Regions from separate parts of the Endozoicomonas sp. 4G genome, predicted to be linked through region 1. Evidence: predicted binding sites of a transcription regulator. Region 1 holds the regulator's gene; the other holds the start of a gene.

Region 1 (6,249 bases):
CTTTGCTGCCAAAGGTTTCTGCCATCCAGTGGATGAAAGCCCCCATAACGGCAACGCCAGCCAGTATGGCCAGCCAGGCAAAAAATGCCATGTAAGCCGCGCTGGTTTCAGTTAACTTGATTACCTGATCACTGCCCGGCAGTGTCCAGCCGTTTTGAGTAGTTCCCAGGTAAGTGCAGATGGCAGGCAGGGCTGCCAGCCAGATGACCTGGCCCAGATAGAGACGGATAATGCCGGGAGGGTGTTCCCGAATACTGCTCCACTCTTCTTCCGGATGAAAGATAAGTCCCCAGAAATGACTTAATATCATGGTGCAACCTCCATTAGGGCTGTACACCAGTAGCTGGTAATACTTATAGTTTGATTCGTATTCAGCTACAAAACAGCGGTTAGTATCCTGTTATTATTATTTACTGCGACAGGCTTGGAGCCTGGCAGTATTAGCTTCAGTGTTCCCATATTTATAACGTAAAGTAAAGCGTTATTGCCTCAGGGCAGGCTTTTTGTTGGGGCAGTGTTTGAAAAGTATCGTTTTTTTCGGGGCAGGAGAATTGCTGAAACCATGATGACTAGAATTGATCGTTATTTTCTTTTGCTGCTGGCTGGGCTTGTGGCTCTGTCGAGTTGGTACAACAGAGATTTGCAGACGGTTAAGGACCCCGCAGCGAAACAGGTGGAAAAAGTCATTGAGCAGGAGGTCAGGACTGAGAAAAAAGTTGAGAAGGACATTCCCGACTTTGCCGCCATCAAGGAAGTCGGAGAGAAGAAAAGCCAGTTCTTTGCCTACATGAAGCTCATGATTGACGAGGAGAATGAGCGTCTGGCAGGTATCCGTCAGAAAATTAAAAGCCTCAGGGAAAAGCCGGCTCTGCATGAAACGGAAGAACAGTGGTTGTTGGATACCGCCCAGGCGTTCAGAGTGGATAAAGCGCTTAAAGTCAGTGATGAGCTTTATAATGACCTGCTGAACAGGGTGGATGAGATTCCGGTATCCCTGGCTCTGGTGCAGGCGGCCAACGAGTCGGCCTGGGGAACTTCAAGGTTTGCCGTCGAAGCGAATAATTACTTTGGCCAGTGGTGTTTTACTCCGGGTTGCGGCGTGATTCCCGGTGAGCGCCCGGAAGGTGCGACTTACGAAGTCAGGAAGTTTTCTTCACCGGCTGAATCGGTTCGCTCGTATATGTTCAATCTCAATACCAGTCACCATTATGAGGGCTTAAGGGAGCTGCGTTCAAAAAGAAAGTTAGTAGGGCAGCCTGTTACGGGCCCGATATTGGCCCATGGGCTTTATGCTTACTCCTCGCGAGGGGTCGATTACGTGGAAGAGTTGATCGCCATGATCGAGAGTAATGATTTGCTGAAGTACGATTTGGCGGCACACGCTGACCAATATTAACCATACCTCCGTATTCAGACACCGGCAAAACGTCTGTTTTTGAATACGGAGGGGCATTCACAAGAAAGTTGTTGAATCCTTGTCAGAGGTTCACAATGTTCACCATTGCAGCCTGTTCGGGTTTTTCGTCTTCATCGTTTTCATCCCTGAAGGTCAGAGGCACATCCACCGGATCAAAAGCAGTGTCGCCATCTTCAACAGGCTGGCCATCCGCTGTCAGGTTCTTGAAATCAAACAGTGAGCTGTCCGCCAGGTGAGAAGGGGCGACATTTCTCAGGGCCCTGAACATACTCTCCATCCTGCCGGGGAAACGCTTGTCCCACTCGGTGAACATGGCCTTGATCGCCTGTCTCTGAAGATTTTCCTGAGAGCCACAAAGGTTGCAGGGAATAATCGGAAATGCCTTGAACTCAGAAAAGCGGATAATATCTTTTTCGCGGCAGAAGGCCAGGGGGCGTATCACCGTGTGCTGACCGTCATCACTGACCAGCTTGGGAGGCATGGCTTTCATCTTGCCAGCGTAAAACATATTCAGGAACAGGGTTTCCAGAATATCATCCCGGTGATGGCCCAGGGCAATTTTGGTGGCTTTCAGCTCGCCGGCTGTGCGGTACAGGATGCCACGGCGCAGGCGTGAGCAGAGTGCGCATGTGGTTTTGCCTTCAGGCACTTTCTCTTTGACAATGGAGTAGGTATCTTCTTCGACAATGCGATATTCAACATTCAGGCTTTCAAGGTACTCAGGCAGAACATGCTCAGGAAAGCCGGGTTGTTTCTGATCCAGGTTGACGGCAATAACGTCAAAATTGACCGGTGCGTAGGTCTTCAGATTCAGCAGGATATCCAGCAAGGTATAGCTGTCTTTCCCTCCTGACAGGCAGACCATGATGCGGTCACCGTCCTCTATCATGTTGTATTCGGCGATGGCCTGGCCAACCTCGCGTCTCAGGCGCTTCTGTAGCTTGTTGAAGTGGGTTTTTGCGCTTTTTGTCTGGCTTTGCATGTTGACTCTGTCTTGTCTCTCAAAGTACCCAACTTCATTTAAAGCCCGGGAAGGGGCGGTTAAACCGGGTGACTTACAACTTTGAATAATGGTAAAACGGGCCGTATCCCGAAAATTCAAGACATTATAATCCAAGGTTTCACGTCAGGCATCAGGGATAATGACAGTGAATATCTTTTCTCCCGAATTTCACCGGACTTGTTGTGAATGATCTGTCGAAATATGGGTAACAGTAGCTATGCTTAGCTGGTAAGCAATATGCGTAAGGACTCAGCATCCAATTGTTTACACACAGAATAATCGTTGATATTTATTCAGGGGATTTCCATGGCTGATTACGAGAAATTGAAAGTCTGGTTATTGTCTCGCAGAGAAGAGTTGAATATTCGTCTCGGAAACATCAGTAAAGATGTGACTCGCAGGGCCAGTGCCGATTGGTCAGAACAGGCGCAGGAGAGGGAGAATGACGAGGTGATTGATCAGCTGGGTAATGATGCCAGGGCCGAGCTTAACCTGGTTAACAAAGCACTGGATCGCATGAATCATGATGATTACGGTTTTTGTACCAGTTGTGGTGATGAAATAGTCGAAGCCCGCCTGGCTGCCATGCCTTATGCTGATCTTTGCATCAAGTGTGCAGAAAAGCGGGATCAGGCCAGCTGAAGCAATCAGGCCGTCTTCAGGCTTTCTGGTAATGATGCTTCCGTCTCAATAGAATCCGTGATTAAAACCTTGTAACTGTCCACAAAACTCTCGATGGGGCCAGGGTGGTGACGGTGGTAGTAATTGTGCCAGAGCTTGCCCAGGGCGTGGACATCATCCTGAGGCAGCTTGTGGATTGGCTTATCGGTTCGATAATAAATCATCCAGGCAATGGCGGTAGCGTAAGAGAGGTTGGTTGCTAACTCCAGGTGTGGGTGGGCCAGGAATTCTCTTTGGCTGGCCAGCCCCCGGACCAAGCTGGAAAGGTCGGATTTCTTCGCCAGATAATGATCCCAGATATTGCGATGCATTCTTGGTGAAATTTGATAGATACCCAGCGCCTGATGGTGTTCCTGCTTAAGATGGAAGCCAAGCCCGGATTCCCGGGCTGCGGTTCCCAACAGCAGGTTTTCTGCAGTGGGGCTCCACATTCTTAAATGCTTCAGGGTAGGACGAACAACGTAGTGGCGCAGTTCCTTTGCACAAATACCCATCAGGATTTCCCTTGCCTTAGAGCATTATTTTTCATTACAGGGATTATCGTAGCACCCAAAAAAATCTGAAGTACAGTAAAATTTTTACCGCTGAAACTTCAGATTATGAAAAGGGTTCGTGTGCTTACGGGGTAGAGATAATCTGTTCTATATCGACAGACTTCCCGCCCGCCAGCTGGCATAACTGAACCGGGTCGCGTATCTCAATTTCTTTGCCCACGGCCAGAATCAAACCGTTTTTCTGGAATCGGGTAAATACCCGGCTAACGGTTTCTACAGCCAGTCCCAGGTAGTTCCCCATTTCGTTGCGGGACATGGACAGCCGGAATGACTGAGATGAGAAGCCCCGGCGACGGAAACGGCTGGCCAGGTTGATCAGGAAGGTGGCAATCCTCTCATCAGCATTTTTCTTGGACAGTAGCATCATCATTTGCTGATCTTCCCGAATCTTCTTGCTCATCAGGCGCATCATATGACGACGCAATTCCGGGAATTGGTCGGATAGTACTTCCAGCTGCTCAAAAGGGATCTCACAGATCATGGTGGTTTCCATAGCCTGTGCAGAAACCGGGAAGACATCAGTATCCATACCACTCAAACCCAATATCTCGCTGGGAAGATAAAAAGAGGTAATCTGTTCTTCACCTTCATTGGTGGCGGTATAGGTTTTTATGGCTCCGGAGCGAACAGCGAAGACACTGGTGAACGGGTCTCCTTCCAGAAAAAGATACTCCCCCTTCTTGAGAGGGCGGCCTCGCTTGATGATGCGATCAAGCTGGTCAATGTCTTGTAGACTCAATGCCAGCGGCAGACAGAGAGAGCTAAGGCTACAGTCTCTACAGGCCACATGGCTAGGTTGTCGTACATTGGGCTTTGACGTCATTGAGTGGCCTCAAAGTCGTATTGGCGAAATCGTTGGCCATTCTATTGAAAATGTTATCAAAGTGTAAGTCTGTGCTTTCCGAGACTGAGGCGTAATTTCTTCATATCTAAGGCTTTTTCGGGAAATACTTACTCTGTCGCATTGGGTTTAAAGAAAAGGTGTCGATAACTGTTCTGAACACAATTTCGTAAATCAGGGAATTGACGCTATGAATCTGCTCAACTCAGTGACGGGAATGCTGTTTACACCCACCATGCAGGAGCCGGAACCCCGAACTTTTGAAGAACTCGTCGAAGCAGAGGGTCTGTCGTTTAATGATCTTACGTCGCAGGAAAAAAGCATCCTGATGGCCAGAAAGGCCGAGCTGGGGCTGGATAAACTCCGGGCATTAAAACTCGAAGAGGTTGAGTGCGCTGAGCTTGAAGAGGTGCATCGCACCCGGCTTCAAAAAAGTACGATTTGGAATAGCCGGAGAATCGCTGTCACCATAGCCAAGGGAACCGGGGTTCTGGTCGCTGGGGCTTTTGCCGCGGGGGCTGCTTCTGTTTCTATTCCAATGGCTGCCGGAGTGGCTGTGTGTTCGGGAGTAGGTTACCTGTTTTATCTTCGGACCCATGCCGGCGAGCTGGAAAGGCGTTCCAGGCAGCTGACTGATTTTGTCGTTACCCATGCACAACCCCAGAGAATCATTCGGGAACAGCTGGAGCTCAGAGAATCTGAGCGTGCAGAGGCTCTTGATAGAAGACTCCACCAGGCAGAAGCAGAGCTGGAGCGTGAGAGGCAACGAAAAGCAGAGCTCACCAGTCAGCTGGTTCCGGGAACATCGGACCTGGCTTCAGGGCAAGAACACTTTGAGGAGATGCAGTCTCGAATCGAACGACTCAGGGATGCTGAGCAACGGCAAAAACAGTTGGACGATGAGTTAAGAACACTCACTGAACGACACAGGACTGTTGATCTTGAGATAGCAAAAGTGGATCAAGAAGTTGAACAACTGAATGAGCTACGCAGGGACAAGCAAGATACTGAAAGCGAAGAAGCGCTTCGACTCGCCCAGGAACACGTTGAAGCACTTGAAAGTGAAGCCCGGACACTGACAGAAAAGATTAAAGAAAAAGATATTGAGCTTGAAACGCTGCATCGCCAGAAGAACCTTCAGGCTAATGAGATTCAGGCACTGATTCTGCAAAATAAAGCCGTTGAACGAGACACGGTTAAACCTTTGCAAAGAAGACTCAAGGCGGCCCAGCAGTTGCTGATGGAGGCAGAATCGGCACAGCAGCTGATTCAACGACAGCTGTTTCAAACCCAGCAGACCGTTCAATCTCTGGAAGCAGAAGTAACAGACAAAGCGGACACCCACAAAGTTGATTTGGAAAGTGCCATAGAAAGGGTTCAGTTTCTGGAGGATCAGCTGGGTGTTGCCATTCAAAATAAAGATAAAAACCATAAAGAATATCTGGCTGTTATTGATGAGCTAAATGCTGCACGTTCGCAGCTTGAAAGCCACCAGACGTTACAAAAAACGCTGGAAACTCAAATGCAGAAGGATCTGGAGACTCAGCAAATCCAGATAGATCGACTGCGGTCAGAACTGGAGCAACTGCAAAAAGAAAAAGTCCAGTTAATCAATAGCTCGGAAAAGGTCGCTTCCGAGAATCAGTCGTATCGGGAACAGGTTGATCTGCTCACCCAGCAAGAAGAGGAGGTCAGGGCGCGTTGGGTAGAAGCCCATCGGTCGTCTCAGCATCTTAAGGGTGTTGAAAAAGCA
Region 2 (6,249 bases), 1.5 Mb from region 1:
CTTCACCAGGGTGCTGTCGGAGTCGGTCTGGACATTGCCTCCGGTAAAAGCCTGCGGGCTGTTCAGTTTGACCTGCCCATTGAAAAGCACCCTGACACAGGCCACAGCTTTGAAAAACTGGAAGTGCCTCACTGGGACAAACTGCTCAAGCTGACTGCCGCCTGTTATGACATGACAGGACTGGGCTATCTGGGTGTAGACATTGTTCTGGATGAGAAGGATGGCCCACTGATCCTTGAACTCAATGGCCGTCCCGGCCTGGCTATCCAGATCGCCAATGACCGTGGCATCCAGCCGCGCCTGGAGCTGATTGAGTCTCTGCCCGACTGGAATATGCCCATTGCTGAAAAAGTCGCTTTCGCAAAAGAGCGCTTTGCGGTGTGATCCCCATAATATCAGGGCTCAGCGCCCTGATATTCCCTCCCAAATATAGACTTAAAAAAAACACTCGCCTGCCTTGGCCTGTATGCTTCGTCTGTGTCACAATCGTTCAAAGAATAAGCAGCTTTAAGAAGCAGAACAAAAGCTGTCACTTCGTCAAGGAGGACTGCCTGAATTGCAGCCAAGAACAGCTATCTTCGCCAGAGCAATCTTCGCCAGAGCAATCTTCGTCAGAGCATTCTTCGTCAGGGCATTGCTTGTGATTCTGCTGACCTTTTTTGTCAGTCGGGCAGAACCGGCATTTATTGTTCTGCAATCCGTATTAATTTTCAGTCTTTACCGGGTTCACCGCAGACATAAGAATCATCAGAAGCTCTCTATCAACCTGGTCACTGTCGTCAATGATAAACGACGAGTTTTTAATTCTGCCCTGCGTCAACATCTGCAGGCACCCGGCAACGCCCTGATGGATGAAAGGGCCATTAGGGAGGGGATTCTAAACACTCTGGATGCCGTAATGCCCGCTACGCCTGCCATAATATTGGTCAAAAACAACGATCGCTGGGATGTCAGCAGCCATTACCCCAAGGCCGACCGGATACTCACAAACAGCATTGACACTATTGAAAAGGAACTGATCAACATCATTAGCTCAGAGCAAGAACATCATGTCCGGCTTGCCGATCGAAACGGCGATAAATATTGGATATTTCTGCTTCATACCGAAAAAAACCACCATACTCTGCTGGTCGTTTCACCGGGGAAAAAATACCAGCAATCTTTACAATGGCAACAGATAACCGACATCAGTACCCATGCCCGAACCCTGTTTCAGGCCAATCAACAGACTCGCTTCTGGAAACTCCAGGCCAGTCTGGATTCACTGACGGGCCTGCTCAATCGCAGAGCTTTTATCAATGAGGCCTCAGAAGTTCTTCACCGTCCCAATCCCAAACAGCCTCAGTCCTGCCTGATTTTCATGGATATTGATGACTTCAAACAGATTAATGATCGTTTTGGTCACCCGGCGGGTGACAAGGTACTCTCTGACCTGGCCAGACGAATGCAAAAAGAGCTGCGCCAACAGGACCTGATTGCCCGCTATGGCGGAGAGGAATTTGTGGTACTTCTGCCCCACACAGATGCTGTTAAGGGCGTACTGGTCGCTGAGCGATTAAGGAAATCGGCATTACTTTACAACGAAGGCCCTGTTCCTCTGAGCATCAGCCTGGGGATTGCTGCCACGGGACCACAGACGGACACTGTCGACAAACTGCTGAAAGAAGCAGACGATGCTTTATACCAGGCCAAGCACTCGGGTAAGAACAGAGTCTGTCGGGCACCGTCCTGTGCGGACCTGCGTCTGGGAGCTTGAGAGAAAAGAGATCACAAAACGCTTATCCTAAAACGTAAATCTACATATACTGAACCATCGTGCTGAGACTTTAAAATAAAGTCCTGATCCCACCCAACAGTGAAATAAACAACAATGCCCGCTCTGTTCAGTCGCTGGCGACAGCAACGGAATGATGATGACCTCCAGCTTGAAGAACGAGATTTAAGTTGGCTTGAAAAAGTGGCGCGTGCCCCTCATCAGGAGCCCTGGAGTGTCACTATACTGCAGTACGCCTGGACCGCCGGTCCGGTAACACTTCTGGCCGCCTTTGGCGGTTATTATATTGGCTACGGCACTATGATGCCGCTGGACAGAACCTTATACTTTATTGGTTACTCCATTGTAGCCATTGGTTTGGGTCTGTTCACCAAACTGATATACAACGTCACCCATGGCCGCAGAGTCACTGCCGACAAACACAACCTGCTCAGCGTCATCGACCGGATTCCTGAAATTATTTACATGGTGCGCGACCTGGCCCAGCAGAATATGACGGAAGATGCACGACGCATTCATTCTGCCGGCATTCTGTTGCGCAAACTGGACCTTGGCCCGGAGTGGGTCTCAACAGCCGTTGAAGATATTACCGGTGATCCCAAACTGGCCCGTAAAGCCGAACAGATTGAAATATTCCGCCGGGCCGGCCTTTACCACAGAATGCGTGACATCGTTCACGAAGTCTCTGATGACGCCAAGCGTTATCACCAGGAACTCAAGGAGCTTCACCCGCGTATCGCTGAAGCACTTAAAAACAGATTGACCGGTATCGTCGCGAGACCTCATAAAGGGCAGCCCAGGGAACCTCTGTTTATTGAACGGATTCTCAGCGCCAGTGAGCGGGATAATGAAGAATTGATGACCCTTCACGATGTCGAAGAAATACTTACACTCTGCTTCGAACTGATTTGCGGGCGTGAAATTTCCTGGCTGAAAATCGAGTATACTGGTCGCTGGGACCTGGCCAAGGCCCTGGACAGGCTCGAGGAAGAGCGCAACGATTTCCGCATCAGCCGGGCCAGAGTTTACTCCCGCCTCAAGGCCCTGACGACCTGGTTGCACAATGTTGATGTTCAGAATGACATTATTACCGGCCATGGTCTCAGCCCTCAAAAGCTGCTGGCTGCGGCGACCGAGTCGCTCGACAATCTCAGCTTGCAGGTTCGTCAGGCCAGGGACCTGACCCGTAAAACCGGCAAGCACGTTTTAGCCCTGAATATAAAACGGGAGCAACTGGATAAGGCCATTGCGCTTTACAACGAAGCACATCGCGCCTACCTGAAACAGGGGCGGGACAGCGATAAACTCAAACGTGCCCTGAAGTCCTGGCAAAAACTCTCGACACTCTATCAACAGAACCCTGAAGAGAACTTCAAGCGAAGCCTGACGATTTCAGAACAGAGTATTGAGCTGGATGATGACACCAGGATGGAAGTCGCCAACCGCCTGGAAGAGTTTTTAAAAGAGTCTCGTCTGCGCAGGGAAAGCTATCGAACCAACTCCCCTCTGTCACCGGCTCAGAAAGACCTGACAGAAACACGCGCCAGGGAAGTGGCTATCGAGGTGGCCACGATTCTTGACCCCTATATACATCTTCATGATCCACAAATTCAGAGAGCTATTGAAAGTTCTAATGCATCCAGCCTGGCTTTTATTGAACCGGGTATGAGCGCCAAGACCAAGGCGTCACTGGGAGAAGCCCTGGCTGCTGATGTTGACAAGAACCTGTCGGCCAGTGCCGAGAAACTGGCCCAGAACCTGATCCGCTACTACCGCGTTCCCCTGAGCGAGAGAACGATTAACTTTCTGGTACAAACCTATCAGGCCGATTTGCAAAGATTGCAGTTTATTGCCCAGTTCGAGAGCCCGATGAGTGCCCGCTATTCTCTGGATAATATTTCGCCCATCGAAGTTCCCCCGGCCAAGAACAATTGGCAAATCGACCTCTACAACGCCAATAAGATCATCAGCAAATACAGCTCTGCTTCTGCTCACAGTTAACACCCCTGCCGCCCGTCCTGATAACGATCAGGCGCCGGCAGACTCATCAGAAAAACTGATAGTTGGTTATTACAGATATCATTTATTCTTATGGCGTGGAATTCGGCTTTTGGTCAGACTGTTTCGTTTTTAGACAGTGATTTATGCTTTATTTTAAAACATTAGTCCCTTATCTCGCTAAAAAAAGCCTAAGAAATAAGGTATTTAAAACATTTTTGATAAAGATCAAAGTTTGCGTTTTACCGAAGTTCATATATGTAACAAATCCGAGTAACATAGCCACGACCTGATTAACCAGCCATAGATTGATCCGCTCCCATCCAGGATCCGTACAAACGGACGCACCGCTGTGCTTGTTATAAACACGCATTGAATGGGTGTCTATTATACTGAATGCGCGGTAACTGCAGCACAAGGGACCTCTGTGGCAGCACTCACTTTCTGATTGCCAATATGGATCTGTTAACACTGTCATGAACGAGGAGCACTATGATTCCAGATGAAATCATTGACCTGTCGCGATTCCAGTTCGCGATGACGGCACTCTACCATTTCCTCTTTGTCCCATTAACCCTGGGCATGACCTTCATGCTGGCGATCATGGAGTCGGTTTATGTCATGACCGGCAAACAGATCTACCGGGATATGACCAGATTCTGGGGTAAATTGTTTGGTATTAACTTTGCCCTCGGTGTCGCCACCGGCCTCACCATGGAGTTCCAGTTCGGAACAAACTGGTCCTATTACTCTCATTATGTTGGTGATATTTTTGGTGCTCCCCTGGCCATTGAGGCCCTGATGGCCTTTTTCCTTGAGTCGACTTTTGTCGGTATGTTCTTCTTTGGCTGGGATCGACTCAGTAAGGTCCAGCATCTGGCCTGTACCTGGTTAATGGCTATAGGTACCAACCTGTCGGCCATGTGGATCCTGATTGCCAACGCCTGGATGCAAAATCCGGTTGGCGCAGAGTTTAATTTTGAAACCATGCGTATGGAGATGACCAGCTTTGCTGACTTGATCCTGAACCCTGTGGCTCAGGTGAAATTCATTCACACGGTTTCTGCCGGTTATACAACAGGCGCCATCTTTGTACTGTCTATCAGTGCCTGGTACATATTGAAAGGCCGCGACATCGGTTTTGCCCGTCGCTCCTTTGCGGTGGCCGCAGGCTTTGGTCTGGCATCCATCCTGTCTACCCTGCTGCTGGGTGATGAGTCCGGTTATGAGTTGGGTGACGTACAACAAGTCAAGCTGGCAGCCATCGAAGCCGAGTGGAATACTGAACCAGCGCCAGCTGCTTTTACGGTTTTTGGTTTACCCAACCAGGAAGAGCAAAAAACGGAGTATGCGATCAAAATCCCCTATCTCATGGGCATTATCGCTACCCGCTCACTGGACACTGAAGTACTGGGTATCAAAGACCTGATCAACGACAAGGTGGAGAGAATCCACCGTGGTATCAAAGCCTACGAACTGCTTGAAAAGCTGAAAAACGGTCAGGATACCCCTGAAAACCGCCGCCAGTTTGAAAAAGTCGTAGACGACCTGGGCTACGGTCTGCTGCTGAGCCGCTATACCAAGGACATTCCAAACGCGACGCCTGAAATGATTCACCAGGCAGCAGAAGATTCTATTCCGACCGTATGGCCGCTATTCTTCTCCTTCAGAATCATGGTGGGTCTTGGCGTCCTGATGCTGTTGCTGCTGGTAGTCGCCTTCTACAAAACAGCCCGAAGGACTGAGTACAAGAGCCCCAGGTTCCTCAAACTCTGTTTCTACTCCCTGCCACTGCCTTTTATTGCCGGTGAAATGGGCTGGTTCGTTGCGGAGTTTGGTCGTCAGCCCTGGACCATCTCAGGTATTCTGCCGACTTACCTGTCGGCTTCTACCCGCACAGAAACCGACCTCTGGCTCAGCATTATCGGCTTTGCTGCGCTCTACACTGTTTGCATTATTATCGAAATTTACCTGATGGTTAAATACGCTCGCAAAGGTCCCAGCAGTCTGCATACTGGCCGCTATTACTTTGAACGCAATCGCACCGACGATATGGCCCAGGCATAAAACAGGCATAAAAGGAGATCTCTATGGATTACGAAGTTCTAAAATTCATCTGGTGGGTTCTGATCGGTGTCCTGTTCATTGGCTTTGCCATCATGGACGGTTACGATCTTGGCACCGCCAACCTGCTACCTTTTATGAGCAAGACCGACGACGAGCGTCGCATCATGATTAACGCCGTCGCCCCGCACTGGGACGGCAACCAGGTTTGGCTGATCACTGCCGGCGGTGCTTTGTTTGCCGCCTGGCCTCTCGTTTATGCCACGGCCTTCTCTGGCTTTTACTGGGCCATGCTGCTGGTTCTGTTCGCCCTGATTATTCGTCCACTGGCCTTTGATTATCGTTCCAAGGTAAAACCCGAGCAGACCAAATACTGTGACTGGGGACTGTTTATCAGTGGTATCGTCCCTTCC

What was found. The regulator FNR, encoded in region 1, switches genes on or off when oxygen is low (the NO sensors DNR and NnrR bind a similar motif). The targets are predictions, from matches to a motif close to TTGATNTANATCAA.
Positions count from the first base shown of each region.
Region 2: a site for FNR is predicted at 3,991-4,004, ahead of K7B67_RS10910 (cytochrome ubiquinol oxidase subunit I). Genes of this name have one in related genera too.

Region 1 is NZ_CP082909.1:1,342,296-1,348,544, forward strand. Features, by position in the region: gene K7B67_RS04970 (Yip1 family protein) at 1-310, opposite strand, end outside; gene K7B67_RS04975 (glucosaminidase domain-containing protein) at 563-1,396, shown strand; gene ttcA (tRNA 2-thiocytidine(32) synthetase TtcA) at 1,479-2,399, opposite strand; gene K7B67_RS04985 (TraR/DksA family transcriptional regulator) at 2,727-3,062, shown strand; gene K7B67_RS04990 (hypothetical protein) at 3,068-3,595, opposite strand; gene fnr (fumarate/nitrate reduction transcriptional regulator Fnr) at 3,720-4,478, opposite strand; gene K7B67_RS05000 (hypothetical protein) at 4,687-6,249, shown strand, end outside.
Region 2 is NZ_CP082909.1:2,814,410-2,820,658, forward strand. Features, by position in the region: gene K7B67_RS10895 (alpha-L-glutamate ligase-like protein) at 1-384, shown strand, start outside; gene K7B67_RS10900 (GGDEF domain-containing protein) at 557-1,756, shown strand; gene K7B67_RS10905 (hypothetical protein) at 1,871-3,775, shown strand; gene K7B67_RS10910 (cytochrome ubiquinol oxidase subunit I) at 4,265-5,839, shown strand; gene cydB (cytochrome d ubiquinol oxidase subunit II) at 5,863-6,249, shown strand, end outside.